Regions from separate parts of the Paenibacillus sp. J23TS9 genome, predicted to be linked through region 4. Evidence: a T-box and tRNA genes for the amino acid it is inferred to sense, from the RefSeq annotation. Region 4 holds a T-box; the other regions hold tRNA genes.
What was found. The T-box of region 4 lies ahead of leuS (leucine--tRNA ligase). A T-box ahead of a tRNA ligase gene usually reads a tRNA of that ligase, here a tRNA-Leu.
Positions count from the first base shown of each region.

Region 1: it has a tRNA-Leu gene. The T-box ahead of leuS (leucine--tRNA ligase) is inferred to sense a tRNA for this amino acid. The anticodon was not compared.
Region 2: it has a tRNA-Leu gene. The T-box ahead of leuS (leucine--tRNA ligase) is inferred to sense a tRNA for this amino acid. The anticodon was not compared.
Region 3: it has a tRNA-Leu gene. The T-box ahead of leuS (leucine--tRNA ligase) is inferred to sense a tRNA for this amino acid. The anticodon was not compared.

Region 1 covers NZ_BOSG01000001.1:2,891,955-2,897,168, reverse strand. The annotation lists gene KJS65_RS13580 (DedA family protein) at 1-550, shown strand, start outside; gene KJS65_RS13575 (xanthine phosphoribosyltransferase) at 652-1,224, shown strand; gene KJS65_RS13570 (hypothetical protein) at 1,309-1,638, shown strand; gene KJS65_RS13565 (hypothetical protein) at 1,745-1,960, shown strand; gene KJS65_RS13560 (YhjD family protein) at 2,096-2,530, opposite strand; tRNA gene KJS65_RS13555 (tRNA-Leu) at 2,728-2,811, shown strand; gene KJS65_RS13550 (divergent polysaccharide deacetylase family protein) at 2,937-3,842, shown strand; gene KJS65_RS13545 (N-acetylmuramoyl-L-alanine amidase) at 3,817-4,521, opposite strand; gene KJS65_RS13540 (YqzE family protein) at 4,754-4,939, shown strand; gene KJS65_RS13535 (hypothetical protein) at 5,001-5,214, opposite strand, start outside.
Region 2 covers NZ_BOSG01000001.1:2,970,982-2,976,195, reverse strand. The annotation lists gene KJS65_RS13985 (glycoside hydrolase family 65 protein) at 1-2,017, shown strand, start outside; tRNA gene KJS65_RS13980 (tRNA-Leu) at 2,233-2,316, shown strand; gene KJS65_RS13975 (LysR family transcriptional regulator) at 2,460-3,398, opposite strand; gene KJS65_RS13970 (phosphate ABC transporter substrate-binding protein) at 3,596-4,519, shown strand; gene pstC (phosphate ABC transporter permease subunit PstC) at 4,602-5,214, shown strand, end outside.
Region 3 covers NZ_BOSG01000004.1:270,092-275,305, forward strand. The annotation lists cyclic di-AMP (ydaO/yuaA leader) riboswitch at 201-411, opposite strand; gene KJS65_RS22840 (glutathione peroxidase) at 863-1,357, shown strand; tRNA gene KJS65_RS22845 (tRNA-Leu) at 1,450-1,532, opposite strand; gene KJS65_RS22850 (helix-turn-helix domain-containing protein) at 1,691-2,044, opposite strand; gene KJS65_RS22855 (nitrogen regulation protein NR(II)) at 2,288-2,905, shown strand; gene KJS65_RS22860 (MarR family winged helix-turn-helix transcriptional regulator) at 3,000-3,509, shown strand; gene KJS65_RS22865 (MFS transporter) at 3,521-4,747, shown strand.
Region 4 covers NZ_BOSG01000001.1:218,297-223,510, reverse strand. The annotation lists gene leuS (leucine--tRNA ligase) at 1-2,406, opposite strand, end outside; T-box leader at 2,552-2,796, opposite strand; gene KJS65_RS01080 (asparagine synthase) at 3,041-3,199, shown strand; partial or broken gene KJS65_RS01075 (PhnE/PtxC family ABC transporter permease) at 3,331-3,939, opposite strand; partial or broken gene KJS65_RS29675 (carbon-phosphorus lyase complex subunit PhnI) at 3,941-4,093, opposite strand; gene phnH (phosphonate C-P lyase system protein PhnH) at 4,081-4,689, opposite strand; gene phnG (phosphonate C-P lyase system protein PhnG) at 4,702-5,127, opposite strand; gene KJS65_RS01060 (GntR family transcriptional regulator) at 5,151-5,214, opposite strand, start outside.

The DNA.
Region 1 (5,214 bases), 2.7 Mb from region 4:
CGCACTGTTTGTGCTGCTGGCTTTAGGTATTTTGGGAATTCCTGTTCCGGATGAGACGTTGATCGCAACCTTCGGCGGAATGATTGCGCAGGGACATTTCCACTTTGCAGGAGCGCTTGCGGTTACATTTTTGGGCAGTATGACAGGTATGATGCTCAGTTACACACTGGGCCGGAAACTAGGAAAACCGCTTCTGGACCGCTACGGCAAATGGATCCGAATGACACCGACCCGCCTGCAGTCCACGGAAGCTTGGTTTAAGCGCTACGGTTCCTGGAGTATTGTACTTGGTTATTTTGTTCCAGGACTTCGTCATTTGTCCTCCTATATGGCTGGGATATCCAAAGTGCCGTTCGGTCGTTACCTACTCTATGCGGCGTCAGGTGCACTGCTGTTCTGCACAACTTTCTTGCTGATTGGTCATGCTGTCGGGTACCACTGGAATGAGATTGCTGTCATGATGGAGCGCTCGACCCTACGGGTTGGTATTTCCATAATCACATTGATCGTTCTTGTAAGTGCGGGTATCATCTGGTGGAAAAAACGATGATTAAAAACATTCGTGAATGTGTTATTTATTCTTGATATGTGAACAAGGGTTATGTTATTTTTACGTCAAAAAGTAGAAGTGCCGTCTTGGGGGTTGATGGAATGGATAAATTAAAGCAAAGAATTATCGAAGAGAGCTCCGTCATGTCGGAGCAGGTGCTAAATCTGGACGGACTGCTGAATCATCAGGTCGATCCTGAGCTGACCATGGAGATGGGCCGTGAATTTGCCGCCCGTTACGCAGACATGGGCGTTACCCGGGTGATTACGGTAGAATCCTCCGGCATTGCGGTCGCATTTGCCACGGCGCTGGAACTGGGTGTACCCTTGGTGTTCGCTCGCCGCAAAAAAACGCTCCTGGCTGATCCAGACGCCTTATGTGAGCGTGTTCCGTCCTTTACCAAAGGAATAGTCACCGATATTATGCTTTCGCGTAAATACATCCAAGAACAGGATAAAGTATTGTTTATCGACGATATTATCGCCAACGGGGATGCAGCGAGAGGGCTCGTGAAGATTATCGGCCGTTCAGGTGCTGAACTGGTTGGACTTGGCATCGTTGTGGAGAAATGCTTCCAGGCTGGTGCACGTGCCATACGTGAACAAGGCATCCGGCTTGAATCGCTGGTACGGATTGAGTCTCTGGATAACGGCGCTATAACTTTTGCAGACTAATCGTCCAAATATAAACAATTCCTTTCAAGTAGCGTTATTTTCGCTTATAATATACTTGAGATCACGAAGAGGGGAGGCAGTACAATGGGGAAAGAACCGGTAACCGAGCAGTATTTTGTCGATAAACTGGCTGCAGCTAAGGATCATTTTGAACGCGCTTTGGATTGTAAACATACGGAGTTCGATGATCTTTATCCCTATATTATGGAGCATCCTCAATTTTTCTGGTACAAACGCTATGTCGCCTGGTCAGAGCTGCTGACCATCGTGCGTATGTGTGATGAGCTTGACTTTTCCTGGAAGGAATTGTTTAACCCTCATCAAGTGGAGTATGTAGAAAAACGGGTGATGTCTTCGACCGTTCTCGATTTTTGGTTTGAGAAAAATGACAGCAGAGAACATGCGCAACGTTAATTTGCCGTTTAGATAATAATTCAGGCAGGAATCTGCTGCAAAAGATATGACCTAAATGGGCCCATTTAGGTCTTTTTTTGTGAGTAAAGGAAAGGAGATGGGGATGATGATTACCGATGAGCAGTTAAACCAGTACCGACTTTCCGGAGAGATGGTTAGGGTGGTTCGCGATAATATGGAAGCCAATGATGTCAAAGGGATTGTGGTCGCCTGGAACGAAGAGCAGGTGATGATCCGCCGCCGCAACCGGAAGGTGGTTAAGCTTGACCGCAGCTACATCTATGAGCCAGTGGACGAGCCTCGCTCGAATCCTGAAGCTTAATGAAGCTCGCTCCAAGGGGAGTGACCGACCAGGAAATGATAGTGACAAATTCGATCCATATAAAGCTCGAACAGCCGCTTTGTCCACTCAGGCCTCGCTTGATGGTTAAGCGGCTTTTTTGAGTGCTGACCATCTTTACGTAGGAGAAATGGTGAATGTGGAATGAGGTTCTGGCGCATAACCAATTGGCTCAGAAGAAGGCTGTAGGCCTAAATAAGCTTTCATTCTGGCGAGCATCTCACTGCGAAAAGCTGGCCATAAAATATTCATTTCTCCTGTATATCCTCTGCATACATATTCGGCCTCAATTCCACGCTCATTCTGTGCGACTTGGTACACTCGAATTCTGCGGTTTTTAAATTCACGTTTGACCTCGGTCAGAAGCATCAAGGTTTGACGGTCACCCTTAGCGAGTACTTCCATGTACAGCTCCGGGGTTTTAAACACACCACTTTCCTTCATAATTCGAAGGTCCCGCTCAAATACTTTATGAATGAACTGCAGGAGCAGGAAGCTTTTGATTAGCGACAATTCTTCACGTGTTATGCCTGGAGCAGTCAATGAAATCACCGCCTTATACGAACTTGTGTTCTTATTTTACCCGTTATACTGTATTTTAATCAATACTTTTTTGATTGGTATTTTTCTCCCAAATCATCCACTAATCATTTTTTCGAAGAAAAGTGTTGACTATGTTTTATTGGTGTGATAAGATATATCTTGTCGCCGCGAATGAGTTTGAAACGACAAAGCGACATAATACATATGCGGTCGTGGCGGAATTGGCAGACGCGCACGGTTCAGGTCCGTGTGGGCTAACCCCCGTGGAGGTTCGAGTCCTCTCGACCGCATCCTATAAAAGACGTTTTGGACATAAGTCCAAAACGTCTTTTTTCATGTGAATACATATTTACTCCTGCTTTCTCAAACAATGAGGTAAACGATAAACGTTGCAACAAGAAGGAGGAAGAAAGGCTTGAAATCACGGAATATATACGAATGGAGCGTCTGTATTAAGGCGGCAGGACTGGCTTTGCTCCTCATATCCGCATCGGTATCTCCGGCATTTGCCGAACTTTCCGAATCAGATAAGTACAGTGTGAACATTGGAATACCTTCAGGGGAAGAACAGAACTCGCCAAGTCAACAAAGTCCTGCGAAGAAGGAAAAAAGAATAGCTGTTATTATTGATGATTTTGGAAACGGACAAGGTGGGACGGAAGAGATGTTGTCTATGCCCATTAAGCTGACTGTAGCGATCATGCCTTTTCTGCCCACAACTCGCAGTGATGCTGAGCTTGCCCATAAGAAAGGCTATGATGTTATTGTTCATATGCCGATGGAACCCAAGCAGGGCAATCCCAAGTGGCTGGGTCCAGGAGCAATCACAGCCAATATGAGTGATGATGAAGTACGCAGGAAGGTTGAGGACGCCATCGATAACGTTCCATATGCCATTGGTATGAATAACCACATGGGGTCGAAAATTACAGGCGACGAACGGATCATGTCTATTGTGCTTAAAGTGTGCAGGGAGAGAGGTCTCTTTTTCGTTGACAGCAAAACGAACTACCACTCAATTGTAGGCAAGCTTGCTGTGAATATGGGAATGCCGCCGGTTGCCAATCATATTTTCCTTGATGATTTCCATACTGCCAGTCATATCAGCAAGCAAATGAGGGCAGTGGAGGATTTTGCCAAAGAGCATGATAACTGCGTGACCATCGGGCATGTTGGAACCCAAGGCAAAAAAACGGCCGAGGTATTGAGAAGCAGTGCAGCCAGCATGCAGGGCCGTGTGACCTTTGTGGGCATCAGTGACCTGGTGCGGGATATCTGGGGCTGGCAGCCTTCTCCTATATTACCGTCAAATAATAACTGATTCCATTTGCAATGGCCTTGGCAATCTTCAGTTGTTCTCTACGGTCTGTCAACATATTGCGATCCTCGGCATTGCTCAGAAAACCGGTTTCGACAATGACTGCCGGATCGGCTACCTGGTTAAGCAGGTAAAAGGGTCTTCCATGTTTGATGGAACCTTTATTCCCGTAAAGCTGATCCAGCTGCTGCTGAATGGCTGAAGCAAGCAGGACGCTGCGACCTTCATCCTGAAAGAGGACAAGTCCGCCGCGCTTGGATGTATTTCGTCCCCAGTTTACATGCAGACTCACGACAACCAGCGTAGGAATCTGCTGGCTAAGCTCCTTCCTCTGGGCCAGATCACGTTGATGTCTGGATCGGCTGTTTAACCAGTGATTATCATCGCTGAGGGCATAATCACCTGTCCGATTTAATACAGCATGATAACCTTGACTGCGCAGCAGCATGAATACCTTTTGCGCGATCGCAAGATTGATATCCTTTTCCAGAATGTTCTGAAACGAGGTTCCTCCGTCAATACCGCCATGACCTGCATCAACAATGATGACATCCCGCGGGAATGCAGGATGTTCTTTTACCTCTTCGGACGGGCCGGACTTCGCCATGGCCTGTACGGGAAAAGTTAGGACAAGAGATGCCGCAATAAGGGCGGAGATGGTCAGCTGCAGAAGCTTATTCATACGTAAAGGCCATCCTTTCATGGATTAAAGTTCTTATTTAAAGGTGCTGATTTTTCCAATAAACTCTAGTACAGCTTTATAATGTGCAAAAATCGGAAATAAATGCATTTAACGGAACTTAAAAAATAAAGAAGTGCCAGAGGAATAGAGGATATGCGTCCAAAGTACGGTTCGTTTAAAAAGCTGCGGATTTGCACAAGCTATAAGCATCAAAACTTCGGGGGGATGCACAATGGCCAGCGGAGATGAACTTGTAAAATACATTACCGAGCGTGTCGTGACATTCATCGAGACACCTAAGGAAGAGCGGCTTCGGCACACCAAGCCGAGGGAGCCTTGGGGTGAAAAATGGTTTGGTATGATACCGTTAGGATTGACGCTGATGAAGCGGCAACCTAGAAAGAAAAAGAAAATATAGGGCAAATCAAAAAGACGCCAAGACCGTATTTCAAACCGGCCCTGGTGTCTTTTTTAATTTGTTACATATGGGATAAGTTCATACTGCGAAATTCGCCATGCGAAAGGAGTGCGGAAGCCGGTAAATAACGGGTGCCGGCCGCTCCTGATGCAGCATAGAGTACAATTCCTTTATTTTCTGTTACCGACCAAGAGTGGAGACCGGTGATGGCAAAAGGCGCGCCATAATTCGCATTATGGCCTGGGGAAGTGAACACAAGACTGCTTTGCTCCGAT
Region 2 (5,214 bases), 2.8 Mb from region 4:
CTTTCATCTCCATTCGGGAAACGTGATCTTGTATAAGCGGGAATTGGATATGAAACGTGGCTTTCTGCAGCGGCAAGTGGAATGGGAGTCCCCTTCAGGGGGGCATGTGCTGCTAAGCTTCAAGCGCCTGGTTTCACTGCCGCATAAGCATCTGGCTGCGATACAGGTTGAAATCGAATCTATCAGCTATACGGGGGATATCCGCCTGAACTCTATCATGGACGGAAAAATCGAGGAAGCGGAAGTAACGGATGATCCTCGTCTTGGTTCTGGAGGCGGTGAGCCAAGTCTAATCCTTGAGCAGTTGGCGCATGTCAGTGATTTGTCACTGCTGAAGCAGAGAACCCGTCATACAGGCTTTGAGCTGCTTACCGCCATCAGTCATCAGTTAGCGGGTGCAGCCTTTGAGACCGAGAATATGATGGGCGAGGAAAAAATCGGAACCAGCTTCACAGTCAAACTGTCTCCTGGTGAAAAAGTATCCTTAACCAAGTATATTTCTTATCACACCTCAAGGGATGAGGCAGGCGGGGATCTTGAGAAGCTGGCTGCCGAGACACATCTTTTGGCCTCCAGTCTGGGCTTTGAGAGACTTTTGGCCGAGCAGGAGAAGTATTTGGACGCTTTCTGGCAGCATGCCGATGTGGAAATCGAGGGAGATCCCGCACTACAGCAGGGAATTCGCTTCAATGCCTTCCAGCTGCTGCAGTCGGTGGGGCGGGACGGTAAGACGAACATCGGTGCCAAGGGTTTGACCGGCGAAGGATATGAAGGGCATTATTTCTGGGATACGGAAATGTATATGATGCCGTTCTTCACTTACACCCAGCCTCAGATTGCCCGTTCGCTGATGGAATTTCGTTATGCCACGCTGGATAAAGCGCGCAGCCGCGCGGCCGTGATGTCCCAAAAAGGGGCACTGTATCCGTGGCGTACGATTGATGGCGAGGAGAATTCGGCTTATTTCCCGGCGGGAACGGCACAGATGCATATCAATGCGGATATCGCATACGCGATCAGACAGTACGTTCAGGCTACGGGAGATGAGGAGTTTCTGGTCAGCAAGGGAGCTGAAATCCTGTTTGAGACTTCAAGATTCTGGTTTGATCTTGGTTACTTTAATGATGCCAGAGATGGTGCCTTCTGCATCGATGGTGTCACAGGCCCGGATGAGTACACGGCTATCGTCAATAACAATACCTACACGAACCTGATGGTGCAAAGCCAGCTGAGATATGCAGCAGAAACTGCAAATCTTCTGCGCCGGGATTATCCGGCAGAATATGAGAGGATCCAGCAGGCCATCGGCCTGGATGAGGCCGAAATAGAGGGCTGGCAAGAAGCTGCCTCCCGTATGTTTGTGCCTTATGATGAACGGATGGAGATTTATGCGCAGGACGACACCTTTTTAATGAAGAAAAAGTGGGATTTTGAAAATACGCCGGATGACAAGTATCCGCTGCTGCTTCATTATCACCCGCTCGTCATTTACCGGCATCAGGTGCTTAAACAGGCGGATACGGTAATGGTGATGTTCCTGCTCAGCGAGCTGTTCACTCTGGAGGAGAAGATCAGAAACTATCAATATTACGAACCGCTGACCACCCATGATTCATCGTTGTCTCCTTGTATACACAGCATTGTATGTGCGGAAATCGGTGATCTGGAGGGCGCATATGCCTACTTCGACCGGACCGTTCGAATGGATCTGGATGACATTAATCGTAATGCCAAGGACGGCTTGCATACCGCTGCGATGGCAGGCTCATGGATGTCGATCGTCCATGGCTTTGCAGGCATGCGTCTGACGGATGGCTCGCTCAGCTTTAGTCCTGTGCTTCCGGAACAGTGGGATAGCTGCAGCTTCAAAGTGATGTACCAAGGACAGCTGCTCAAGGTCAGCATGGGACGGCAGAATACAAGCTACACCTTGCTTTCAGAGGACTCCGTTTCGTTCAGGCACAGAGGAGTAGTCATAACTCTATCATCGAAGGAAACCATCGTAGTAGAATCATAGAATTCGTTTTAGAGAAAAGATAAGAACGGCATGGCCATTAGTGCTGCAAAACTGCAGTCGTAAACGGGCCTGTGCCGTTTTTTTTCAAGCGGAAGAGGTCATTTGTCATCTTTAAAACTTTTTTTGTGAAAATGCTTGACGCTAACTAGCTTGCCATGGTAAGATCTATCTTGTCGCCGCGAAAGAGTGCTTTCGCAAAAGACATTCGCCAATATGCGGTCGTGGCGGAATTGGCAGACGCGCACGGTTCAGGTCCGTGTGGGCTAACCCCCGTGGAGGTTCGAGTCCTCTCGACCGCATAACATGATTTACAAGACTGTCGTATCCAATAGGATACGGCAGTTTTTGTTATTAAACTTAGAATTCTTATGAGAGGAGCCGGAGCAAGTTCACGGCTGTTTATAAACATAGTAATAAAACAAACGGGGCATCTCTTCAGGATCTAAGTGATCTGAGGAGAATGCCCTTTATTTATTGAATCGGTATTTACAAATTGACGCACATATTGTTTGAACTGTTCCCGGAGCGGAGAGCGCGGCTGGTCTTCTGCATACGCGAGTACACCATGCACGGCCGGTTCGGGTTGTCCGGGCAGCGGCAGCGACTTAAGAACAGCGGTTGCGAGTTCTTGCTGTATGCCAGATGCCGGGAAGATACTGATAAAATCACCGGATTGCACAATGCTTTTAATAATCTCCGGAGAATCGGAGACCGCCCGCTCCCATAGATGAATGTTGCAGGCAGCTGCATAGGAGCGTGCATACTCCATCATAAACGATCCTTCGCCATGCTGAACGAAAAACTGCTGGGCTATCAGCTGCTGCGTCAGCGATTTGAGACCGCCAAAGGCATGGGTTCCGGAAAAAATTACGGCTATATCTTCTTTTATAATTGTTTCTTCGGTTAATGCCTTTACCGCTTCCGTTGGGGATTGCCCTGAATAATAGAAAGCCAAATCGACTTCCTGGCCCAGCAGCAGCTCCCGGATCCTACGGGTAGGCTTGATGCTGAGCTCGATCTGAATGCCCGGATACTGGCTGCAGAAGCCGCTGATCAAAGGGGGAAGGATATAAGTACCCATCATGCTGTCTGCCCCGATATGCAGATGCCCCTTGTTCAGATCCGTGTAATCCTGTACGGCTTTTCTGGCCTCAGCAGCCATGGCAGTCATCTTAACCGCGTAAGGATACAACGCTTTGCCGGCCTCCGTTAACAAAATTCTGCCTCTTTTTGCCTCAAACAGCGCGACTCCGAGATCTTCCTCCAGGCTTTTCATATGAAAGGTTACGGTGGGCTGCTTCATATTCAGTTCTCTTGCCACATCCGTGACCTTTTTAAGCTTCTCTATGAATACAAGAATCTGTAGTTTTAACAAATTCAATGATATTCCCTCCTTAAATCACGTCCTATACCTTAATTATAGAATTAATCTATGTTTATATAAACATTTTGTATAGATTTTTATTTTTAAGTTAACAAAACACGTCATTTTACAAAATGATAGAGAACTACAATGAATTTGTCGGTAACGTAATAGAGTTGCCATGACAAACACAGAACAGGGGGAAACAAAAGATTATGAAACTCAAAAAACCATTACTTATGATTTGTACGTTGGCACTGGTGGTTATGCTGGCAGCCTGTGGTAGCAAGAATACCCAAGAGGACAGCAGCGCTTCGGGAACGGCGAATAACGATAAATCTTCTGAGCTTAGCGGCTCTGTATTGGCAGTAGGCTCGACGGCGCTTCAACCACTGGTTGAACAAGCGGCACAAAAGTTCATGGCTGAATCCCAGTATTCCAAAATTCAAGTGCAAGTGCAAGGCGGCGGCAGCGGTACTGGCTTGACTCAAGTATCCGGCGGCCAAGCTGACATCGGTAACTCCGACGTATTTGCAGAAGAGAAGCTGAAGGATGAAGCGAAAGATCTGGTTGATCATCAAGTAGCTGTCGTGGCTATGGCTGCGGTGACCAATCCGGATGCAGGCGTGGATAACCTGACGAAACAACAGCTGGTAGATATTTTCACAGGTAAAGTGACGAACTGGAAAGAAGTTGGCGGTAAAGACGAAGCGATCGTGATCGTAAACCGTCCATCGAGCTCCGGCACCCGTAAAACTTTTGAGAAATACGCCCTGGGTGCATCGACAGAAGATCTGAAGGGTTCTATTCAAGAAGAGTCTTCCGGTACGGTTAAGAAAATCGTGTCTGAAAGTCCTGGCGCAATCGGATACCTGGCACTGTCCTACCTTGATGATAAAGTTAAAGTCGTAAAATACGATGGTGTGGAAGCTACTGTCGAAAATGTAACATCCGGCAAATATCCGGTATGGGCTTACGAGCACATGTATACAAAAGGCGAGCCTAAGCCAGCCGTAAAAGCATTCCTTGACTACATCGCTTCGGATGCCGTTCAAAATGGTGACGTGGTTGAGCTTGGATATATCCCGGTTTCCAAAATGGAAGTTAAACGTGACGTAGACGGCAACGTTTCGAAATAAGCCTTAAGTGAACTTCTAAATAAGCTTGAAAGAGGCGGAGTAGTATTCTGCCTCTATTTTCACTTTAGAAAGAAGGACAACGATGAAAGTTATAGATGAAGGGCCTGTTCAGGTTCAACCAGCACGTTCTGCCCGCTGGAAAAAACATCATGCTGAAGATCTTGCGGGCCGGAGCTATACGTTTATTTGTGTGGCTTTGCTCATTGTCATCATCATATCTATTATATATTTTGTCGCGTCCAAGGGACTGGCGACATTCTTTCGTGATGGCGTTAGTCTTGGCGATTTTCTATTTGGTACCACATGGGACCCGGAGGGCAATCAGGGAGAGCCGCAATACGGCGTACTGCCATTTATCTTTGGTTCCTTTGCCACATCGCTGCTGGCTGCTCTGATCGCAAGTCCGCTCAGCATCTGTGCTTCACTTTTTATGACCGAGATTGTTCCCGGCTGGGGGAAAAAGCTTCTGCAGCCTGTCATTGAGCTGCTTGCAGGTATCCCGTCGGTTGTATACGGCTTTATCGGATTGACAGTCGTTGTGCCCTTCATGCGCAATGTGTTCCCGGGACAAGGGATCGGGATTGCAGCGGGAGCGCTTGTGCTCTCTGTCATGATCCTGCCAACGATTACGAGCGTGGCTTCGGATGCTTTGTCATCGCTGCCGCGTGGCCTGAAGGAATCTTCGTTTGCACTCG
Region 3 (5,214 bases), on a different contig from region 4:
TTTTTGCATTTCATGCATTTTGGCAATAAGAAAAACGTCAATTGACGTACTTTCACAGAAGACAGACCGCGATTAGCGGAAATTTTTCTTGCAATATCAGGAAGTAATGGCTCTGTAGTTTATACTTTCTGATATTATAAAAAACCACAGAGGTTAACTGAACCCCTGTGGTCGATAGATATCGATCACAAGTTTCATCATTCCTCTCTCAAACAACGCTTACGAGGTTAGCTGACGGATTCGAGCGGTGAGAGTCGCTCTACCCGCGCCCGGATCCATGGCATCCGGTCACAGGATTCACCCCTGCGGTATCACCTGTCTCCGACTCTCACACCGGACAACTGGAGTACGCGCGATTGGTTCCCCCGATTCCCACCCATAAAGAGAGTGAAAATTCAGCGATTCAAAAATGGAAACGTCTTGAATTACGATTTGAATCATACACCCGCGTGCAATTAGTGTAAAGGTGGTGTGAAATCGCTTATCGCTTAAAATAAGATCATTTCAGCTCAGGTTATCGCTTACAAAAGTTTATATCTCCTTTTGGCTCTCGTATCCTCTCTATTTCACCTGTTTATATTAAACGGATTAGAGCCTTCCATTCTTCTTTCTGTCAATGAACACTGTATTTTCATAAAGTGACGTGAAGCAGCGCCAGAGCGAGCAAACGGTTGAAAAACAGCTGCTCCAACCGGCAGTCAGGCAGCCATGCCCTGAAAACGGATATTAAGGTGATTCCAGCCCTCTGCTGAGTTTGGCTGAGGCTTATGTTTCATTGTTCTGATCGATACGTAAGATTGAAATGAATTGATTCATTGTATAAAATTAAGTTGTATAAGATATAAGGAAGGGAGGAAGGAAAATGTCTGTGTACGACTATCATGCCCGCACGTTGCAGGGCAAGGAAAAACCTTTATCCGACTATCAGGATCAAGTGCTGCTTATCGTAAATACGGCAAGCAAGTGCGGGTTGACTCCCCAATATCGGGGGCTTCAGGAGCTGTACGAAAAATTTCATGATCAGCATTTTGAAATCCTCGGATTTCCCAGCAACCAGTTTGCGCATCAAGAGCCGGGAGGCAGCGAGGAAATTGCGGAGTTTTGCCAAGTCAATTACGGCGTAAGCTTTCCCATGTTCGAGAAAATCGATGTCAAGGGCGATAACGCCCATCCGCTGTTCAAGCATCTCACCGAAAAGGCGCCTGGCGTACTGGGCTCCAAGGCGATCAAATGGAATTTCACTAAATTTCTGGTCGACAAACAAGGGCGGGTTATTAAGCGCTACGCACCACAAACGACACCGGATAAAATTGAAGAGGATATTAAAAAGCTGATCGGGAATTCTTCTTCCAATTAAAAACAACGAGCGGCATATAATTTCGTATATCTGCTGAAAAAACAAAAAGATCCTTGCGGGAGCAAGGATCTTCTTCGTGTTCTTACTATAAATGCGGTAGAGAGGACTCGAACCTCCACGAGCATACGCCCACTACCCCCTCAAGATAGCGTGTCTGCCATTCCACCACTACCGCGCAGTGATAACTTTTTCAGCAACTTTTTTATTATATACCAACAGCCCGAAAATGTAAATAGCTATCCTGAAAATTCAATGTATAGACGGCAGGACCCGCTCTCACTAGCATCAAAATGACAAGTCCTGCCTTACGGTTTCTCATCAGAATAAAATACGTTATTGATCAAAAGATTGTTGTTTTTTATAGCGGGTAAAACTGATATACTCCTTAATAAACTCTTTTTCTTTTTCGGATAATAAGACGCTGGATTGATCACATTCGTCCCATACGTATGTACTCCTGTTTTCCTTTATAAGAAAAGACTCCGGTTCTTTGCCCAGAATGAGCCAATCCAAGCTGACGCCAAAAAACGAGGAAATTTCAACGAGCTTATTCGTGCTTGGTGTTGATTTACTCCTTTTCCAGTCTCCCAGATTGCCTGTACTGATCCCCAGCTCTTCACAAAATAGCTTCTTCGTCATCCCCCGCATTTTAATTAACGATTCAATTCGATCGTAAATGGATTGCATATAAGACCGCCTTCCAAATCGTCTTCCGACGACGCATATAAGTAATTATATTCTTGCAAAATTACGTAAAGACGTATATACTCTCCTTGCTATCGCAAATGATAACATATTGGTAATTGTATCATTAATTCCACCCTTTTTACCATTATTCTCCGCATGAACTGCAACTCCCCCGTCAAACTGGACGAGCATGCCGCACATCGATATAAGCACTTCCAATTCATATAGAGGGAGCGACTTTATTTGTTTAATTCAGGCATTAGTATTCTTGAAATCATACATTCACTAAGACAAGCCATTGCGGTTGTCAACCCCAAAGGCTACATCCTTTCTGTCAATCATGCCTGGGTTCAAAATTCGAGTGAAGGCGGCATACCTGCATCATTCAACTGGACGGGAATTAATTTCACACAAATATTTGCGGCCCTTTCAGAAGCTGAAGGACGTTGTCCCAACGCGCTTGATCCCGTATTGAACGGGACTAGCCCGCTTTTCCGCACGGAGTTTCAATCCTCTTTCGAGCGGAGCTTAAAATGGTTCTTATTCGAAGCCACCACGGTTTATTATGAGGATTCGCACACCGTCAAAGGTATGATCGTTTGCCTCACCGATATTACCCAAAGCAAGATGCTAGAACAGGATTTAATGGAAGCGCTGACTCAAATCCGTACCCTGCGCGGTCTACTCCCTATTTGTGCGGTATGTAAAAGAATACGGGATGAGGACGACATCTGGAATTCAGTGGAAAGCTTTCTTGAAAAGCACACCCATGCCGAGTTCACCCATGATATCTGCCCGGAATGTATTCGTCGTTTGTATCCCAAGTATTCATCCGTACTCGATGGCCCCTCCTATTCCTAGTGATAAGTAAATACCCACATATAATCTGCACTCCTTCAGTTCAACATCATAAAACCCCGCTCTCGTTTTCATTCCTTCCATTTGGAAAAAATGATTGACGATTTTCATTGATGTGAATATAATTGTCTTGACAATTATTTTGAAGGAGTGTTTTGCTCTGAGCAGATTCACATCAACCCATCAATCCATCGGATTCCGTTTTGGCAATATGTCACGTAAAATGTCCGCTCTTTTTGCAGGCAGACTCAAGCCTTATGGCATTACCCCCGAGCAATGGACCGTTCTTTACCAGGTATATCTTCAGGAAGGAATTAACCAGAAGGAGCTTGCCACGAGATCCGGTAAGGATCAGCCTTCCATTACGCGTATTCTGGATGTGCTCGATAAAAAAGGCTTCATCCAGCGTAAACCCGATCCTGGAGACCGCAGAGCCTATTTGATTTACGCTACTTCGGCTGTACAAGAGCTAATGAACGAGACCGTACCGCTGGAGCTCAGCCTGAATGATGAGCTGATCGCCGGCATTTCAGATGAACAGTTGCAAACGCTGGATCAAATTATGAAACAGATTAATGCTAATATCGATCGAATTTTTGTAGATTAGAGGTTACAACCATGGAAGACATCAAAGAAAAGCTATGGACGCGGGAATTCGTTATGCTCACCGTGTGCAATCTACTGCTGTTTTTAAATTTACAGATGGTCTTATCGCCACTGCCAGGCTATGTTAAAGAGCATTTTCATGCGGGAGCCTTTACGGTAAGCATGTTTACGACCGTATTTGCTTTGTCCGCCATTATTTCACGTCTCTTCTCGGCCAAGGCACTGGAGAAAGGCAAACGCAACACCATCCTGTTTCTCGGTATCATTCTCGCGTTTCTCGCCACCTTGGGTTACCTATGGAGCGGAACGCTAGCCTTGCTTCTGTGCATGCGGATCCTGTTCGGTGTAGGCTTCGGGATGGGCAGCACCACGCTTCCAACGATGGCATCCGGGGTAATCCCGATTCGACGCCTAGGTGAAGGAATGGGCTACTTTGGACTTTCTACCAGCATCGCGCTATCCCTCGGACCCGTAATCGGCAGTATGCTGCTGGAAAAACAAGGATTCCCGTCGCTGGTATACGCTACATTGATTGTTATCGCCCTGATCTTCCCGCTGGTATATCCGCTGGCCAAAAAGGTGAAGCCACCCGTTTCGGCGTCCCTCCCCCAGGAATTCACAGCCGTTCCGCGTAAAAAGGGCTTTCCCAAAACACTGCTCCTGCCAAGCTTGCTTAATATGCTCATGTCCGTCACTTACGGCGGTCTGCTCAGCTTCATCAACCTGTTCGGCAAAGAAGCGAGTTTGGCCAATGCCTCGCTCTTCTTCCTGTTTAATGCAGCCGCTGTAGTTCTCATCCGGCCAATATCCGGTAAAATCTATGATAAAAAGGGACATAAAGCGCTGCTCATCCCTGCGGCAGCATTCCTGATCGGAGGGCTCTGGCTGCTGTCCTATTCGACTTCAACCGGATTTCTCGCATTGGCTGCGCTTTGTTATGGTCTTGGCTTCGGTACAGCCCAGCCAACCCTGCAATCCTGGATGATTCAATTGGTTCCCCCACAACAGCAGGGCATGGCCAACAGCATGTATTTTAATTCGCTTGATTTAGGGATCGCCGTAGGCGCCTTAATTCTCGGACAGATCGCATCCTTCAGCAGCTACGGATCGATGTACCGGTATTCCTCCCTGTTCCTTGGTATCTTTATTGTATTGTATGCTCTGTATCTGCTAACCCGATCCAAGGACGGAAGCAGATTACTGAAAGCTTCCGCAGACAATCGAACGATGGAGAGATAGGACTTGCTTCCCCCTTCTGCATAAAGGCAGAAGGGTTTTTTATAGTAAAAATCAAAATCTGCAGCACATGTGACGCTCCTCCTTGCTCTGCTATTCTACCTACAATTAAAATTTATGGTGATTCTTGGTACTGCTATCCCATATAATGTTCACAGAAGGTCCGCTATAGAGATAAGTGTTCAATTATATTGGGGGAGCCGTGAATGAATAACAGCATTTCAAAAAGAAATTGGCTGCTCAATTGAATTCTCGGAATGAGCGGACAAATATGCTGGAATATCAAGAACTCTTGGTTTAACACGTTCGTGTACACCAAGATCGCTAAGGATCCGGCGATCATTTCCAGGATGGTTGTTGTAAGCGCTGTCATGCCGTCGCTGGCGACTTTCGTCATAAGAACATGGAGTGATCTTGCATGCAAGCGAAAGCCATTTATAGCTGCCTGGTACCCATTACATAAGGAGGAT
Region 4 (5,214 bases):
AGCGACCACTTTGCGTATAGTCTTGCCAGCAATGGCCTGCTGGACATTGTCCTGAGACATGCTGTATTCCTGCATAGCTTCCTGGCTCATGTCTTTGGCAATCATGGCACGTTGTACGATTTTACCGTTGACCTGAATGACAATTTCAACCTCGGAATCAACCGTCCATGCTTCATCAAAAGCTGGCCATGCAGCATATGCGATGCTTTCCTGATGTCCGAGACGTTCCCACAGCTCTTCGGTAATATGCGGTGCAAATGGCGCAAGCAGCTGCGTGAAGTCCTCAATCGCTTTGCGCGGAATCGAATCAGCCTTATAAGCATCATTGATGAAGATCATCAGCTGGCTGATCGCTGTGTTGAAACGCAGATGTTCCATATCTTCAGTAACTTTTTTGATCGTTTTATGCCAAACGCGTTTGAATTCATCGCTGCCTTCATTATCCGTAATTTTTGAATTCAGACTGCCGTCTTCATTAACGACAAGACGCCATACACGGGACAGGAAGCGGTGCGCACCTTCCACACCATTTTCGTTCCATGGCTTCGTCGCTTCGAGCGGCCCCATGAACATTTCATAAATGCGGAGCGTATCTGCGCCATAATTCTCAACAATTTCATCGGGATTGATGACATTGCCGCGGGACTTACTCATTTTCTCATTATTTGTTCCAAGAATCATGCCCTGGTTCACCAGCTTCTGGAACGGCTCCTTGGTGCTGACAACGCCCAGATCATATAGAACCTTATGCCAGAAGCGTGCATACAGCAGATGAAGCACAGCATGCTCAACTCCGCCGATGTAGAGATCTACCGGCATCCATTCGCGTTCTTTCTCCTTCGAAATGAGCTCCTCTTGATTATGAGGATCAATAAACCGCAGGTAATACCAGCAGCTGCCTGCCCATTGCGGCATGGTGTTCGTCTCGCGGCGTGCTTTCATGCCGGTCTCCGGATCCACCGTCTCAACCCACTCGGTTACGTTCGCAAGCGGCGATTCTCCTGTGCCAGATGGTTTAATCTGATCAATATCCGGCAGCATCAAAGGAAGCTGGTCCTCCGGAACGGTCTTCATGGTGCCGTCCTCAAGATGCAGGATCGGAATCGGCTCTCCCCAATAGCGCTGGCGGCTGAACAGCCAATCACGCAGACGGTAGGTAGTTTTCCCTTGGCCATTTCCGTTTTCCTCAAGCCAGGTAATCATTGCAGGGATGGCTTTTTCTGTGCCCAGGCCGTTCAGGAAGCCGGAGTTGACATGCTCTCCTTCACCACTGTAAGCCTCTTCCTGCACATTGCCGCCTTTCACGACTTCAATGATTTCTAACCCGAACTGCTTCGCGAATTCCCAGTCGCGTGTATCATGGCCTGGAACCGCCATAATAGCGCCTGTTCCATAACCGGCAAGTACATAATCGGCGATCCAGATTGGCAGCTTCGCGCCATTCACTGGATTGACCGCATAAGCACCTGTGAATACACCGGTTTTGTACTTAGCCAGATCCGTACGCTCCAGGTCGCTCTTACGAGCCGCTTGATCCTGATAAGCTTTTACAGCTTCGAGCTGATCCGGCGTTGTAATCTCAGCTACCAGGTCATGTTCAGGAGCGAGCACGCAGTAGCTGGCGCCAAACAGGGTATCCGGACGGGTAGTAAACACGGTAAGCTTACCTTCATGCCCTTCAATATCAAAGTTCACTTCAGCCCCTTTGGATTTACCAATCCAGTTGCGCTGCATATCTTTAATGCTTTCGGACCAGTCCAGTTCCTCCAGATCCTCAAGCAGACGTTCTGCATATTCGGTAATTTTCAGCACCCATTGTCTCATCGGCTTCCGGACAACCGGGTGTCCACCGCGCTCGCTCTTGCCGTCAATAACCTCTTCGTTTGCAAGCACGGTACCCAAAGCCGGGCACCAGTTCACAGGCAGTTCAGATACATAAGCAAGGCCTTTATTGTACAGCTGGATGAAAATCCACTGCGTCCATTTGTAATAATCCGGGTCTGTCGTGCTGATCTCGCGATCCCAGTCGTAGGAGAAACCCAAAGATTTGATTTGGCGGCGGAAATTGTTGATATTCTTTACCGTGATATCACGTGGATGTTCACCTGTATCGAGAGCATGCTGCTCTGCAGGTAGTCCAAATGCGTCCCATCCCATCGGATGCAGCACATTGTAGCCGCGCATTCTCTTATAGCGGGATACAATGTCGGTTGCCGTATAACCTTCAGGATGTCCTACATGGAGGCCCGCACCGGATGGATACGGAAACATATCCAGCGCATAAAACTTCGGTTTGCCAGATTCCTCTCCCGTTTTAAACGTATGATGCTCATCCCAATACTTCTGCCACTTCGGCTCAATTGCCTGGGCCTGATATCCCTGAGCCTGCTGCCCATTTTCACTCATAATCTGATGTCCTCCTCATACAGTCAGGCGGCCTTGCTACAAGCCGCGATCCAATACTCTTTTTTCATTAATCTTAAAACTTCATACGCCGTTCCTTTCAGAACGGAATCCATTAAAAAAACCCCTGCATCCATAGCGTATTAGCGCTAGGGACGAGAGGTTTGATTCCCGTGGTACCACCCTAGTTAGCGGAAAATATACTTTATTCTCCACTCCCTTTGCACCCTTATCGGAGGTGAGGCGATGGTTCTTCGCGCCGAATCATAAACATTCCGCGTTTCAAACCATGACTCCAAGGCGAGTTCATTCCGCTTCGTCAACCGGCTTGCACCAACCGCCGGCTCTCTGTGTGACACCGCTGAAACTAATACCCCTCATCATTGTCAGAAGTTATTGAATTTGATCAAATCTATAGATTGAGCTAAAGATTGTCTCGTTTTTAGTTCATTCTACGTTAAGTAAAACTACATTAAGTCATATTATATATAAAACCGTCAGGACAGTCAATCGGGTGCATGCTGCGATCTCCGGCATTTACCTTCACCCTCGGCGCGATAAGAGCGTATATTCGAGAGCGCTTTCTGCATACTAAGCATTGTCTGTCCAAACTTATTGAACCAGGGGGAGTGTTCGTATGCGTGAAGGTTTGATTCCTGCCGTTCTTGGAACTGTAGTCTCAGCTTCTGGCGCCGCGCTGCTCGGCAGCAAGTATAAGCTTGCCGCCACGGGAATTCTAGGTTTCGGCCTGGCTCATATCGTGCTCGGGACGATCGATCTGATCGAGCACCGTTAATTCGTTTGGAAGACCGTCCGGAAGCTTTTCGCGCTTCGGGCAAAAAAACCTTGGACATCTGCTGTCCAAGGTTCTTTGTATGCGCAGACTGCTTCATTCACATCGATATCCTGCCTTGCGGCTACCAGATTTTATCCCTGCTTCAGCTTTCTCTTCGCGCGGTTTGCGACGATTTCCAGCAGAATGGCAAAGCCCAGGATAAAGTAGGTGATAGCTCCGATTTCCTGCAGATCGAAGTAGAAGCCGCTGGCCATAAACATATCGTAGCCGATCCCTCCTGCCCCAGCCGCCGCTCCCATCGCAATAGCGACGGAGAAGTTGATTTCGAACCGGAGCAGCGTCCATGACATCAGATAGGATAACGAAGACGGTATGATGGCTTGAAACACGATTTGCCACCAGTTCGCACCGCTCGACTTCAGCGCTTCGATCATCCCCTTGTCCATTTCCTCAAAAGCTTCCGAGTAGGCCTTGATCAAATAACCAATGGAGTGAAAGGTCATGCCGATGACGGCAGCGACGCTGCCAAGACCCGCTGCGACGGCGAATATCAGTACCCACATCACCGTAGGTACCGCTCGGATAAACGCAACCAAGCTTTTAATGATGGCGGCTGCAAGCGGTGAAGACAGGTTGCGGGCTGAGAACAGGCCGAGAAACAGTGCAATGATCGCTCCGAACAAGGTCGCAAGAAAGGCAAGACCCAGCGTAATCAACACTTCGAACAAAGCCGAGGCGAAGGCTCTCCGACATGATCTGGTCGATCAACCCTCTCATCCCGCCTTCGATACGGCTGACGTCCAAAACCTTTCCTTGCTTAATCCGCTCGAATTTGATCCGCTTCAGGGATTCCTCGATCGCCAGCGTTCCGCCTTTTACCGCTACATATCCCATAGAAGCACCTCCCTCTCCTCGATTTGCGTCGTCCGGGGCAGGCATAGCAAATTATTGTTTTCGTCAACGACCAGCATATCTAGACCCAGAGGGTACTCCGCATTTTTCTCCGCCCGCGCTTCAAGCCATCCGGGAGCCAGTGAGATCCGGACAAAGCTTTCGTTCTCGATGCCCGGGCCTTTGAGGCTGAGCTCAAAATCTCCGGACAGCTCTCCCGATTCCACGATCACGGTGGCAGAGGTATGCGGGTCTTGCAGAGTGCCGAGTTTGGCGCTTTGCAAAGCCTTCAGCAGATCCCCTTCATTTGCATCATGCAGGATAAAAATATAATCCGCCTTCTCCGGCTCTGTCCGGGTAGCAAAGGTCAGCTGGTTCAGGAGCCGCGTAAGCTCGTGTTCCCGCTGCGAGTAGATGCAGAAGGTAACCTCCGTATCCAGCAGCATCAAAGCGAGCACCCAGGTGGCGGGCAAACCGCCCCATTCGGCATCGGCATTGTCCGCTTCAGCCGTCAGATCCGAGATCCATCCGGGTCTCGATATGGAGTCCACCACTTTGCGGTAGGCTCGCTGTATATCATGAACCGCGTCAAAGTTCATCGCTCTCTCCCCCTAATCCTCATCCATCGTTTCAAAATCGACCTTCGTTTTGGCGATTTCGCTGAAAACCCGGCTGCGCATGGCAACGATCCGGGCTTCTTCGGCAAGCAGCGCCTGATCCCATGCCCTTGTCTCCTCCAGTCCCGCCTGATACGCCGCGTCGATGATCGCGAGCTGATACGCCAGCTCATGATCATGCCCTTTGACCAAGCCGATGCCTAAGCTGCCTCCGACCTGTGCCTTGCATTCACTTACCAACACTTCTCCCAGATAGAATAGGCTTCGCTTAGCGGTCTCTCTCACTTTGACCATGACCAGTCCCTGGCTCGGCTGCTCGACCAGCTTCACCTTATAACGGTCTGCAATGTCCTGCGCCATGCTGGTAGCGAGATCCCTGGAGCCTTCAATCAGAATTTCGGTCCTTTGTCTTCGTTTCATCCGTTCCAGACCTCCCTAATCGTTTAAAGCTCGTACGTAAAGTAGTCACTCCGGTACATAATCCTCGTATATTCAAGTGGTCTGTTC